3 regions of the Phenylobacterium sp. P4_E10 genome follow, and region 3 is predicted to be linked to each of the others. Evidence: predicted binding sites of a transcription regulator. Region 3 holds the regulator's gene; each other region holds the start of a gene.

Region 1 (3,274 bases), on a different contig from region 3:
AGTCGGGTGTTGTCGCGCTGGTGCAGGCCGATGGACGGCTCGTCGAGCACGTAGAGTACGCCGGTCAGGCCCGAGCCGATCTGGCTGGCCAGGCGGATGCGCTGGCTCTCGCCGCCGGACAGGGTGCCTGAGGCGCGGCTCATATTCAGGTAGTCGAGGCCGACATTGACCAGGAAGCGCAGGCGGTCGTTGATCTCCTTCAAGATCCGCCGAGCGATTTCCATCTGCTTTTCGGTGAGGCTGTCCGCCAGGCCGGTGAACCACTCCTCGGCATGGCGGATCGACAGGCGGCTGGCCTCGCCGATGTGCCGGCCGGCGATCTTCACCGCCAGGGCTTCCGGCTTCAGGCGGTAGCCTTCGCAGGCCTCGCACGGGGTTTCGGACTGATACCGGCCGAGTTCCTCGCGCACCCACGAGCTGTCGGTTTCGCGCCAGCGGCGCTCCAGGTTCGGCAGCACGCCTTCAAAGGTCTTGTTGACCTCGTACTTCCGGGCGTTGTCGTCATAGACGAACTTGATCTTCTCGCTGCCCGATCCGTACAGCACCACGGTCTTGGCGCCCTCGGGCAGCTTCCACCACGGCATGTCCATGGAGAAGCCATAGTGGCCGGCCAGCGCCTGCAAGGTCTGGGTGTAGAGCGGCGAAGGGCCCTTCGCCCAGGGCGCTATGGCGCCCTTGTGCAGGGTCTTTTCCTTGTCGGGCACCACCATGTCGGCGTCGAAGGCGAGCTTCGCGCCCAGGCCGTCGCAAACCGGGCAGGCGCCGTAGGGATTGTTGAACGAGAACAGTCGCGGCTCGATCTCGCTGATCGTGAAGCCGGAGACCGGACAGGCGAATTTCTCGGAGAAAATCAGGCGGCGGGGCTCGGCTTCGCCCTCGGCCTTGTCGGCCCACTCGGCGGTCGCGATGCCGTCGGCTAGCCGCAGCGCCGTCTCCAGGCTGTCGGCGTAGCGGGTCTCCATGCCGGCCTTGGTCACTAGTCGGTCCACGACCACGTCGATGTCGTGCTTGAATTTCTTGTCGAGGGCCGGTGCGTCCTCGATCGGGTAGAACTCGCCGTCGATCTTCAGCCGCTGGAAGCCAGCCTTCTGCCACTCGGCGATTTCCTTGCGGTACTCGCCCTTGCGGCCGCGCACGACGGGGGCCAGCAGATAGAGCCGCTCGCCCTCAGGCAGGGCGGTCAGCTTGTCGACCATCTGGCTGACGGTCTGGCTCTCGATCGGCAGGCCGGTGGCCGGCGAGTACGGAACCCCGACCCGCGCCCAAAGCAGGCGCATGTAGTCGTGGATCTCGGTCACCGTGCCGACGGTGGAGCGCGGATTGCGGCTGGTGGTCTTCTGCTCGATCGAGATGGCCGGGGAGAGGCCCTCGATCAGGTCCACGTCCGGCTTGCTCATCAGCTCGAGGAACTGGCGCGCATAGGCCGAGAGGCTCTCGACATAGCGCCGCTGGCCCTCAGCGTAGATGGTGTCGAACGCCAGCGAGCTCTTGCCCGAACCCGATAGGCCGGTGAGCACCACAAGCTCGCCCCGTGGGATGTCCACGCTGACGTCTTTGAGGTTGTGCTCGCGCGCACCGCGCACGCGGATGAAATTGAGCTGTTCGGCCATGCTTTTCCGGAAACGCTAACAGCCGCTGATCGCCTCAGCGGCTTCCGTCTAATGTAGTTCCGAGACTCACCGATAACACAGGAACATTGCGTGAACAAACCTGGTTGCGGCGATATCACCGGCAGGTTCTAGGTCCGCGCGCGCACAAACCTGTCAGCAGCGTTGTCAGCAGGGCGGCGAAAATTCTCCTCGACTTACGCGGCGGAGGCCCGCCCAGGCTCTCCGAAAATAAGCCGGAGGAAGCCCATGGAACTGTCCAGTCAGCGGCGCTTCGTGACGCCCGCTTCGGCTGAGACCGTCGAGGATCTCGCCGCCCGCGCCATGCCGGGCGAGCCGCTGGAGACCGCGGTCGACAAGATCCGCAGTTGGAACCTGCACATCTTCGCCATGCGCAAGCCGGCCGGGCTGATCCTCGGCAGCGACGTGGTGTTCGTGGAGCCGCCGCGCCGATGAGCGAGGAGGCCGTGATCGCCGGGGCCGAGATCGCCGCCGGCCACGACGGTTCGGCCGAGCTGGTCCTTCGTCTGCGCTATCCGGGCGGCAGCGAGGGGGTGGTGGTGCTGGAGGCCGAAAAGGGCCTGGAGCTGATGGCCGCCTGCGGGGCGGCGCACCTTGATGAACTTGCCGGGCAGTCCTGGCGCAAGCTGCTGTGAGGGAGACCGCTCATGTTCGACGTAATCGTGCGTAACGGGTTCGTGGTCGATGGGTCCGGCGAGAAGGGCTTCCATGGCGATGTGGCCGTGAAGGACGGCCTGATCGCAGCGGTGGGCGCGGTGAAGGGCGAGGGCAGGCGCGTGATCGACGCCGGCGGCCACGTCGTGGCGCCGGGCTTCATCGACCCGCACACCCATTTCGACGTCCAGCTGCTGTGGGACGGGGCCGCGCGCCCGGCCCTGGAGCACGGCGTCACCTGCATTGTGCCAGGCAACTGCTCGCTGTCGCTGGCTCCGATCAGAACCGCCGACCGGCCCAAGGTGGTCGGAATGTTCCAGCAGATCGAGGAGATGCCGCCCGAGGCCTTCACCCAGGCATTCGACTGGAACTGGGAAGACTTCGCCGGATATCGCGACGCCATCTCGGCCAAGCTCTCGATCAATGTGGCGCCGCTGGTCGGCCACAGCGTCATCCGCCTGTGGGTCATGGGCGAGGCGGCCCAGCAGCGCACCGCGACACCCGCTGAGGTGACGGCGATGCAGGAGGTCCTGCGCGAGTGCCTGCAGGCCGGGGCGATCGGGCTCAGCACCAGCTTCGTGGACCTGGACGAGCAGGGCCGTCCGGTGCCCAGCCGCTTCGCCGATTTCGCCGAGCTCGACGCGCTGTCGGCGGTGCTGGGCGAGTTCGGCCGCATGCTCCAGTGCGTGCCGGAGTTCTACGACGTCGACATCACCATCGCCCGGGTCGATCAGCTCGCCGAGCTGTCGCTGAAGCACGCCATTCCGACCACGTTCTCGCCGGTGTTCGACAACACCTCTACGCCGAAGAACGCCCCGCGCATCCTGGCGAGGGTGGAGGAGCAGTTCGCCCGCGGCGCGCGGGTCTGGCCGCAGATGCAGACCCGGCCGATCGACATCAGCCTCTCGCTGCTGCGGCCCAGCCTGTTCTTCGCACGGCTGCCGCGCTGGGTGCGGGTGCTCCGCCAGCCGCTGGAGGCGCGGCTACACGCG
Region 2 (3,274 bases), on a different contig from region 3:
TCGATCCGACGGCCGTCGGCGAACTGCTCGAACTGCATGAAGACCAGGTTCCAGATTTCGACGAACCGGTCGCCGTCCTCATCGGGACTGCCGGGCGGGCCGCCGGGGATGTGGGCGCCGTGGTCGTAGAAGATCTCCGAGCACGGGCCGCAGGGGCCAGTGTCGCCCATGGACCAGAAATTATCGCTGGTGGCGATGCGGATGATCTTCTCGTCCGGCAGGCCGGCGATCTTCTTCCACAGCTCCGCCGCCTCGTCGTCGGTGTGATAGACGGTGACGCACAGCTTCTCCGCCGGAATCTTGAATTCCTTGGTCAGCAGGTTCCAGGCGTATTCGATCGCGCCGGCCTTGAAGTAGTCGCCGAACGAGAAATTCCCCAGCATCTCGAAGAAGGTGTGGTGGCGCGCGGTGTAGCCGACATTGTCGAGGTCGTTGTGCTTGCCGCCGGCGCGGACCGACTTCTGCGACGAGGCCGCGCGCGCGGCGGGCGGGGTTTCGGCGCCGGTGAAGTAGTTCTTGAACGGCACCATGCCCGCGTTGACGAACAGCAGGGTCGGGTCGTTCTGCGGCACGAGCGGTGCGGAAGGGACGATCAAGTGATCGTTCTTCTCGAAATAGCCCAGGAACGCGCTTCTGATTTCGTTGAGGCTCGGCATGGCTCGTCGGACACTGAAAACGGGGAAATAGATATGGGGTCTCGCGCGCTTAGCGCTGGCCCCGCGGGCGACCGTTTACGGATTTTGGCGCCGCCCGCAAAGGAAAAGGACGCTTGGACGGCGTGCGTCCAAGCGTCCTTGTGCGTCTTCGAGCGGTCGCGCGGGGGCTCGGCCGGGTCGGCGGGTCCGGACGTCGGGTTGGACGCGTCCGGGTCCGAGGGCCGTGGCGGCGCTCGAGGGCGCGGTCGCCTTACTCCTCGTCGGAGCCTTCTTCCCCGGTCGGGCCGACCAGCAGTTCTTCCTCGATCACCTCCTTGGCGCCGCGGACCTGCTTCTCGATCTGGTTGGCGATGTCGGGGTTATTCTTGAGGAATTCCCGAGCGTTATCGCGTCCCTGGCCGATGCGGGTGGAGTTCCAGGAGAACCAAGAGCCGGACTTCTCGATCACCCCGGCCTTGACGCCCAGATCGATGATCTCGCCCAGCTTGGAGATCCCTTCGCCGTACATGATGTCGAACTCGACCTCGCGGAACGGCGGGGCGACCTTGTTCTTGACCACCTTCACCCGGACGTTGTTGCCGAGAATTTCGTCGCGGACCTTCACCGAGCCGGTGCGGCGGATGTCGAGGCGCACCGAGGCGTAGAACTTCAGCGCGTTGCCGCCCGTGGTCGTCTCCGGGCTGCCGTACATCACGCCGATCTTCATGCGGATCTGGTTGATGAAGATGACCAGGGTCTTGGACTTGGAGATCGAGCCGGTCAGCTTGCGCAGCGCCTGGCTCATCAGGCGGGCCTGCAGGCCCGGCAGCTGATCGCCCATCTCGCCTTCGATTTCGGCGCGCGGCGTCAGCGCCGCCACCGAGTCGATGACGATGACGTCGATCGCGCCCGAGCGGACCAGGGTGTCGGTGATCTCCAGCGCCTGCTCGCCGGTGTCCGGCTGCGAGACCAGCAGATCGTCCAGGTTCACGCCCAGCTTGTTGGCGTACTGCGGGTCGAGCGCATGTTCGGCGTCGACGAACGCCGCGTTGCCGCCGGCCTTCTGAACCTCGGCCACCACGTGCAGGGCGAGCGTGGTCTTGCCGGAGCTTTCCGGCCCATAGATTTCGACGATCCGCCCCTTGGGCAGACCGCCGATCCCGAGGGCGAGATCGAGCCCGAGCGAGCCGGTCGAAACCGCCTCCACCTCGATATGGCTCTTCTCGCCAAGTTTCATCACCGAGCCTTTGCCAAAGGCCCGATCGATCTGCGCAATCGCTGCTTCAAGAGCGCGTTGCTTATCGCCTTCTTCTCGTCCCACGAGCTTTAACGCCGACTGACTCATTGCAAGGCGCTCCTTGTTTCATGATTCCAACCCGACGGTCCGAACCCGTTCAGGTCTGGCCGGCCGATGGACAAGGCGTACGCGCTTTGTTCTGAGTTCACAAGATGTTCTTTTGGGCCCTAAGGGCGCCATGCGTCCGAAACTGACGCACGACCGGAAAGGTTCAAAAATCGTAGGAAGCGGTCAGTCCAAAGCGTCGGGGCCGCGGGGCGAAAACCTGCGGCTGGCGCCCGGTGGTGGCGAAGGTGGCGCTGTCGGTGTCGGTGAGATTTTCGATGTAGGCGCCCAGGCTCCAGGTCGGTCCCCGCACCACCGCCCGCGCGTTGAGCAGCCAGAAGTCGCCGAGCTTGGCGTCGACGCCCACGCCCGGATCGAAGGTGCTGTGGGACAGGCCGACATAGGCCGCGTCGCCCCGCATCGTCAGCTCCAGCCCCCGGCCAACGTCGCGGCGGTATTCGATCCAGGCGTCCCCCGAGACCTTGGGGATCACCGGCATGCGGTCGCCCGCCGCGCCCATGCCGACGCCGTCGTCGCTGGACTGGTCCTTGGTCAGGATGGCGTCCGTGATCGCCAGATTGGCCCCGCTGCGCACCGCCGCGTTGAGCACGTAGGTGGCGTCCGCCTCCAGGCCGATGACCCGCGCCTGGCCGAGATTGGTGATGAATGAAAACGCGCCGTTGGTGCTGTTGGCGGTGTACTGCATGTCGCGCCAGTCGATCCGGTAGAGCGCGGCGTTCAGCGCCAGCCGGTTGTCGAGCCAGGCGCTCTTCAGACCCAGCTCATAGTTCCACAAACTGTCCGATCCGTAGGACGCCAGGTTCGGCGGCAGTCCCGGCACGGTGTTGATCCCGCCCGGCCGGAATCCCTGCGACGCCTGGGCGTAGCCCATGACCTGCGGACCGAAGCGATGACTGGCCAGCATCTTCAGGCTCCAGCCGGTCTCGCCGGTGGTGGCGCGGAAATTGGCCTCGGAGGTGTTGGAGATCACGTTGACCACCAAGGCCCGGCCCTCGGTCCGCTTGTCGTACTCGAACCGCCGGGCCCCAAGCACGAAGTTGGTGTCCCGGTCAGCGCCGAAGGTCACCTCGCCGTAGAAGGCGCGCTGGCCGAGCCGGCTGTCGACGATCCGCCGCCCGGTGAAGCCAAGGTCCATGCGCGGCGCACCGCTGATCGTGTCCCCGACCACGACCTGGCTGTCGATGGTGTCCCTGCGCACCTCGTTGAAGAGCCCGGCCGTCCAGGCGAGGAACCCCGGCGTGTCCGACTGCAGCCGCAGCTCCTGGACATGGGCCTC
Region 3 (3,274 bases):
CGACGGGCTGCACACCCTCAATGTCTCCACGGCCGTGGCGTTCGTGGCCGCGGGCGGCGGCCTGAAAGTCGCCAAGCATGGCAACCGCGCTGTATCCTCGCGCTCAGGCGCGGCGGACGTGCTGGCCGAGCTGGGCGTCGACGTGAACGCCGGAGCCGAGCAGCAGCTGCGGGCGCTGGACACCGCCAATGTCGCCTTCTTCTTCGCCCCGGCCCACCACAGCGCCATGCGCCACGTCGCCCCGATCCGCACCGACCTGGGCTTCCGCACCATCTTCAACCTGCTGGGCCCGCTGACCAACCCGGCCGGCGCGCAACGGCAGGTGATGGGCGTGTTCGCCGATCGCTGGGTCGAACCTCTCGCCCGCGTGCTGGGCGCGCTCGGCGCCGAGCGGGCCTGGGTCGTGCATGGCGGCGGCATGGACGAAATGACCACCACGGGGGAGACCAGCGTCGCGGAATATCGCGACGGCCAGGTGCGCCTGTTCAGCATCACGCCCGAGGCGGTCGGCTTGCCGCGGGCCTCGCTGGCCGATCTGACCGGCGGCTCGCCGGCCCAAAACGCCACCGCCCTGCGCGAGTTGCTGGACGGGGCCAAGGGCGCCTATCGCGACATCGTGCTGCTCAACACCGCCGCCGCCTTCCTGGTCGGCGAGAAAGTGGAGACCCTGCGCGAGGGCGTCGAGCTGGCCGGCCAGATCATCGACGACGGCCGCGCGAAGGCCGCGCTAGACAAGCTGATCGAGGTCACGGCGTGAGCGACATTCTCGACAAGATCGCCGCCTACAAGCGCGAGGAAGTCGCCGAGCGCAAAACACAGCGCACGCTGGCTGACCTGGAAGCCTCCGCTGCGCTGGCGACGCCGCCGCGCGGCTTCCGCGCCGCGCTGGAACGGGCGCATGCGCCCGGCAAACTCGCCCTGATCGCCGAGATCAAGAAGGCGTCGCCGTCCAAGGGATTGATCCGAGAGGATTTCGACCCGCCCAGCCTGGCCCAGGCCTATGAGGCCGGCGGCGCGGCCTGCCTCTCGGTCCTTACCGACGGTCCGAGTTTCCAGGGCGCCGACGCCTTCCTCACCGCCGCGCGCGACGCCGTCGCCCTGCCCGCCCTGCGCAAGGAGTTCCTGGTCGATCCGTGGCAAGTGCCGGAAGCCCGGGCGCTCGGCGCCGACGCCATTCTGGTGATCATGGCCATGGTCGACGACGCCCTGGCCGCCGACTTGATGGCCGAGGCCGCGCGGCTTGGCATGGACGCCCTGGTCGAGGTGCACGACGAGGACGAAATGGCCCGCGCCGGCAAGCTCGGCGCGAATCTGGTCGGCGTGAACAATCGCAATCTGCGCACCTTCGAGACCGATCTGACGATCACTGAGCGGCTGGCCGCAGCGACGCCTTCAGACGCGCTGCTAGTCACCGAGAGCGGCATCTTCAATGCCTTGGACGTCACCCGCCTCGAACGCTCCGGCGCGCGCGCCATGCTGGTCGGCGAGAGCCTGATGCGGCAGGCCGACGTGGCCGCGGCAACGCGCGCCCTACTCGCCTGAGTCGGATCCTCGGCTTCAGGCGCGCAAGAAACCCGAGCCTTTTCAAAGGCTCAACGGTAACTTGACATTAACCTGGAACACCTAGAGAACATTCGTGACGTTAGCGCTTTGTTCTCAAGGGCTCGACAGCCATGCTCACCCGTAAGCAACACGAACTTCTCATGTTCATCCATGAGCGGATCAAGGAAACCGGGGTCTCGCCGTCCTTCGACGAGATGAAGGAGGCGCTGGACCTGGCGTCCAAGTCGGGCATTCACCGGCTCATCACGGCGCTGGAGGAGCGAGGCTTCCTTCGCCGCCTGCCGCACCGGGCGCGAGCCCTGGAAGTGGTGAAGCTTCCGCAGCAGGCGACGACCACGGCGCCGCCGAAGGGTCGCTCGCCATTCAAACCGCAGTTGGTCGAGGCCGATGAATTGCCTGCCCTGCCGGTCGCCAACGACACCCGTGAGCTGCCGATCCTGGGCCGCATCGCCGCCGGCACGCCGATCGAAGCGATCCAGCAGGAACGCGACCGGATCCCCGTGCCGGAAACCATTCTCGGCGCCGGCGAGCACTTCGTGCTCGAAATCGCCGGTGACTCGATGATCAACGCCGGCATTCTCGACGGCGACTATGTGGTCATCCGAAAGACCGACACGGCCAATTCCGGCGACATCGTGGTGGCCCTGGTCATGGGCGAAGAAGCCACCCTAAAGCGCCTGCGCAAGAAGGGCGCTTCCGTCGCCCTTGAGGCGTCCAACCCGGCCTACGAGACCCGCATCTTCGGGCCCGACCAGGTTCAGGTTCAAGGCCGTCTGGTCGGCCTCATCCGCCGCTACCACTGAGCGTCCAGGGGCGCTGACCACGCAGGTCCTGCGCCCACACGATCTTCCATCCCGTCGCGGTCCTATAGAGCTCAGCGGAGCCGCCGCGGACGAACTCCGCCTCCGTTAAGGTCAAGGCCCGCGGACAGGGCGGCGCCTTGCCGCGGATCACGACAACTTCCGCCCAATCGCAGAACAACGGCTGCTTCTTCTCGATGGTCGAGGCCCGACGCGTGAAGATCGCCGCCAAGCGTGGTTCGCCGGCGCCCTGACGAGGCGCGCAGGACCAGCGATCACAATCATAGCCAACGTCGCGAGCCTCAGCCCCGGCCGGCGTCAGCCCCCGCCTCCGCGCCCAGAGCTCGGCGGCGAACAGCTTGGCGTCCGGGCGCAGCAGGATCGCTTCATCCCCACTCCGCACCGCGGCGGCCGAACCATCCGACGAGATCCAGATGTCCGGCGCCGGCGGCCGCGGACACAGCCAGACCGCCATGGCCAGCGGCACGCCGGCCCAGCGCAACGGTCCCTTCCACAGGCAAAGCCAAAGCAGGCCCATGAACGCCGCCGGCAAGGTCCAGGCCGGCGCGCTGGCGAAGATCCGCTGACTGCCCGGCATATCGGCCACGATCGAAGCGATACGATTCATGGTGTCGATCGCGAGGTCGGCCCCCGCGAGCGGAATGCTTCCAAGGCCCAGCGGCGCAAGCACCGCGCCCAGCGCCAGGGCAGGCATCATCAGGAAGGACGAGATCGGAGCCGTCGCGAGGTTGGCCACCAGCCCAAAGGTCGAAACGCGATTGAAGTGCTGCATGGCGAAGGGGCCTGTCGCCAAGCCGGCGACGAAGCTCGCGCCCAGGCTCGCCGCCGTCCAGACGCCCACCGCCTGGAGGGTCCGGATCGGCCAGGGCGTATTTATCTCCCGTGGCGGA

The links. The regulator LexA, encoded in region 3, represses DNA repair genes until DNA is damaged. The targets are predictions, from matches to a motif close to ATGTTCNCNANNTGTTCT.
Region 1: the regulator LexA is predicted to act here: its motif matches at 1,691-1,708, upstream of uvrA (excinuclease ABC subunit UvrA).
Region 2: the regulator LexA is predicted to act here: its motif matches at 2,074-2,091, upstream of recA (recombinase RecA).

The regions. Positions count from the first base shown of each region.
Region 1 covers NZ_JBFUIW010000001.1:309,132-312,405, forward strand. Annotated here, with positions in the region: gene uvrA (excinuclease ABC subunit UvrA) at 1-1,610, opposite strand, end outside; gene AC1DQJ_RS01555 (hypothetical protein) at 1,857-2,063, shown strand; gene AC1DQJ_RS01560 (hypothetical protein) at 2,060-2,263, shown strand; gene AC1DQJ_RS01565 (N-acyl-D-amino-acid deacylase family protein) at 2,276-3,274, shown strand, end outside.
Region 2 covers NZ_JBFUIW010000006.1:172,487-175,760, forward strand. Annotated here, with positions in the region: gene alaS (alanine--tRNA ligase) at 1-656, opposite strand, end outside; gene recA (recombinase RecA) at 907-1,980, opposite strand; gene AC1DQJ_RS09360 (TonB-dependent receptor) at 2,144-3,274, opposite strand, start outside.
Region 3 covers NZ_JBFUIW010000004.1:248,120-251,393, reverse strand. Annotated here, with positions in the region: gene trpD (anthranilate phosphoribosyltransferase) at 1-757, shown strand, start outside; gene trpC (indole-3-glycerol phosphate synthase TrpC) at 754-1,542, shown strand; gene lexA (transcriptional repressor LexA) at 1,674-2,366, shown strand; gene AC1DQJ_RS06900 (ComEC/Rec2 family competence protein) at 2,347-3,274, opposite strand, start outside.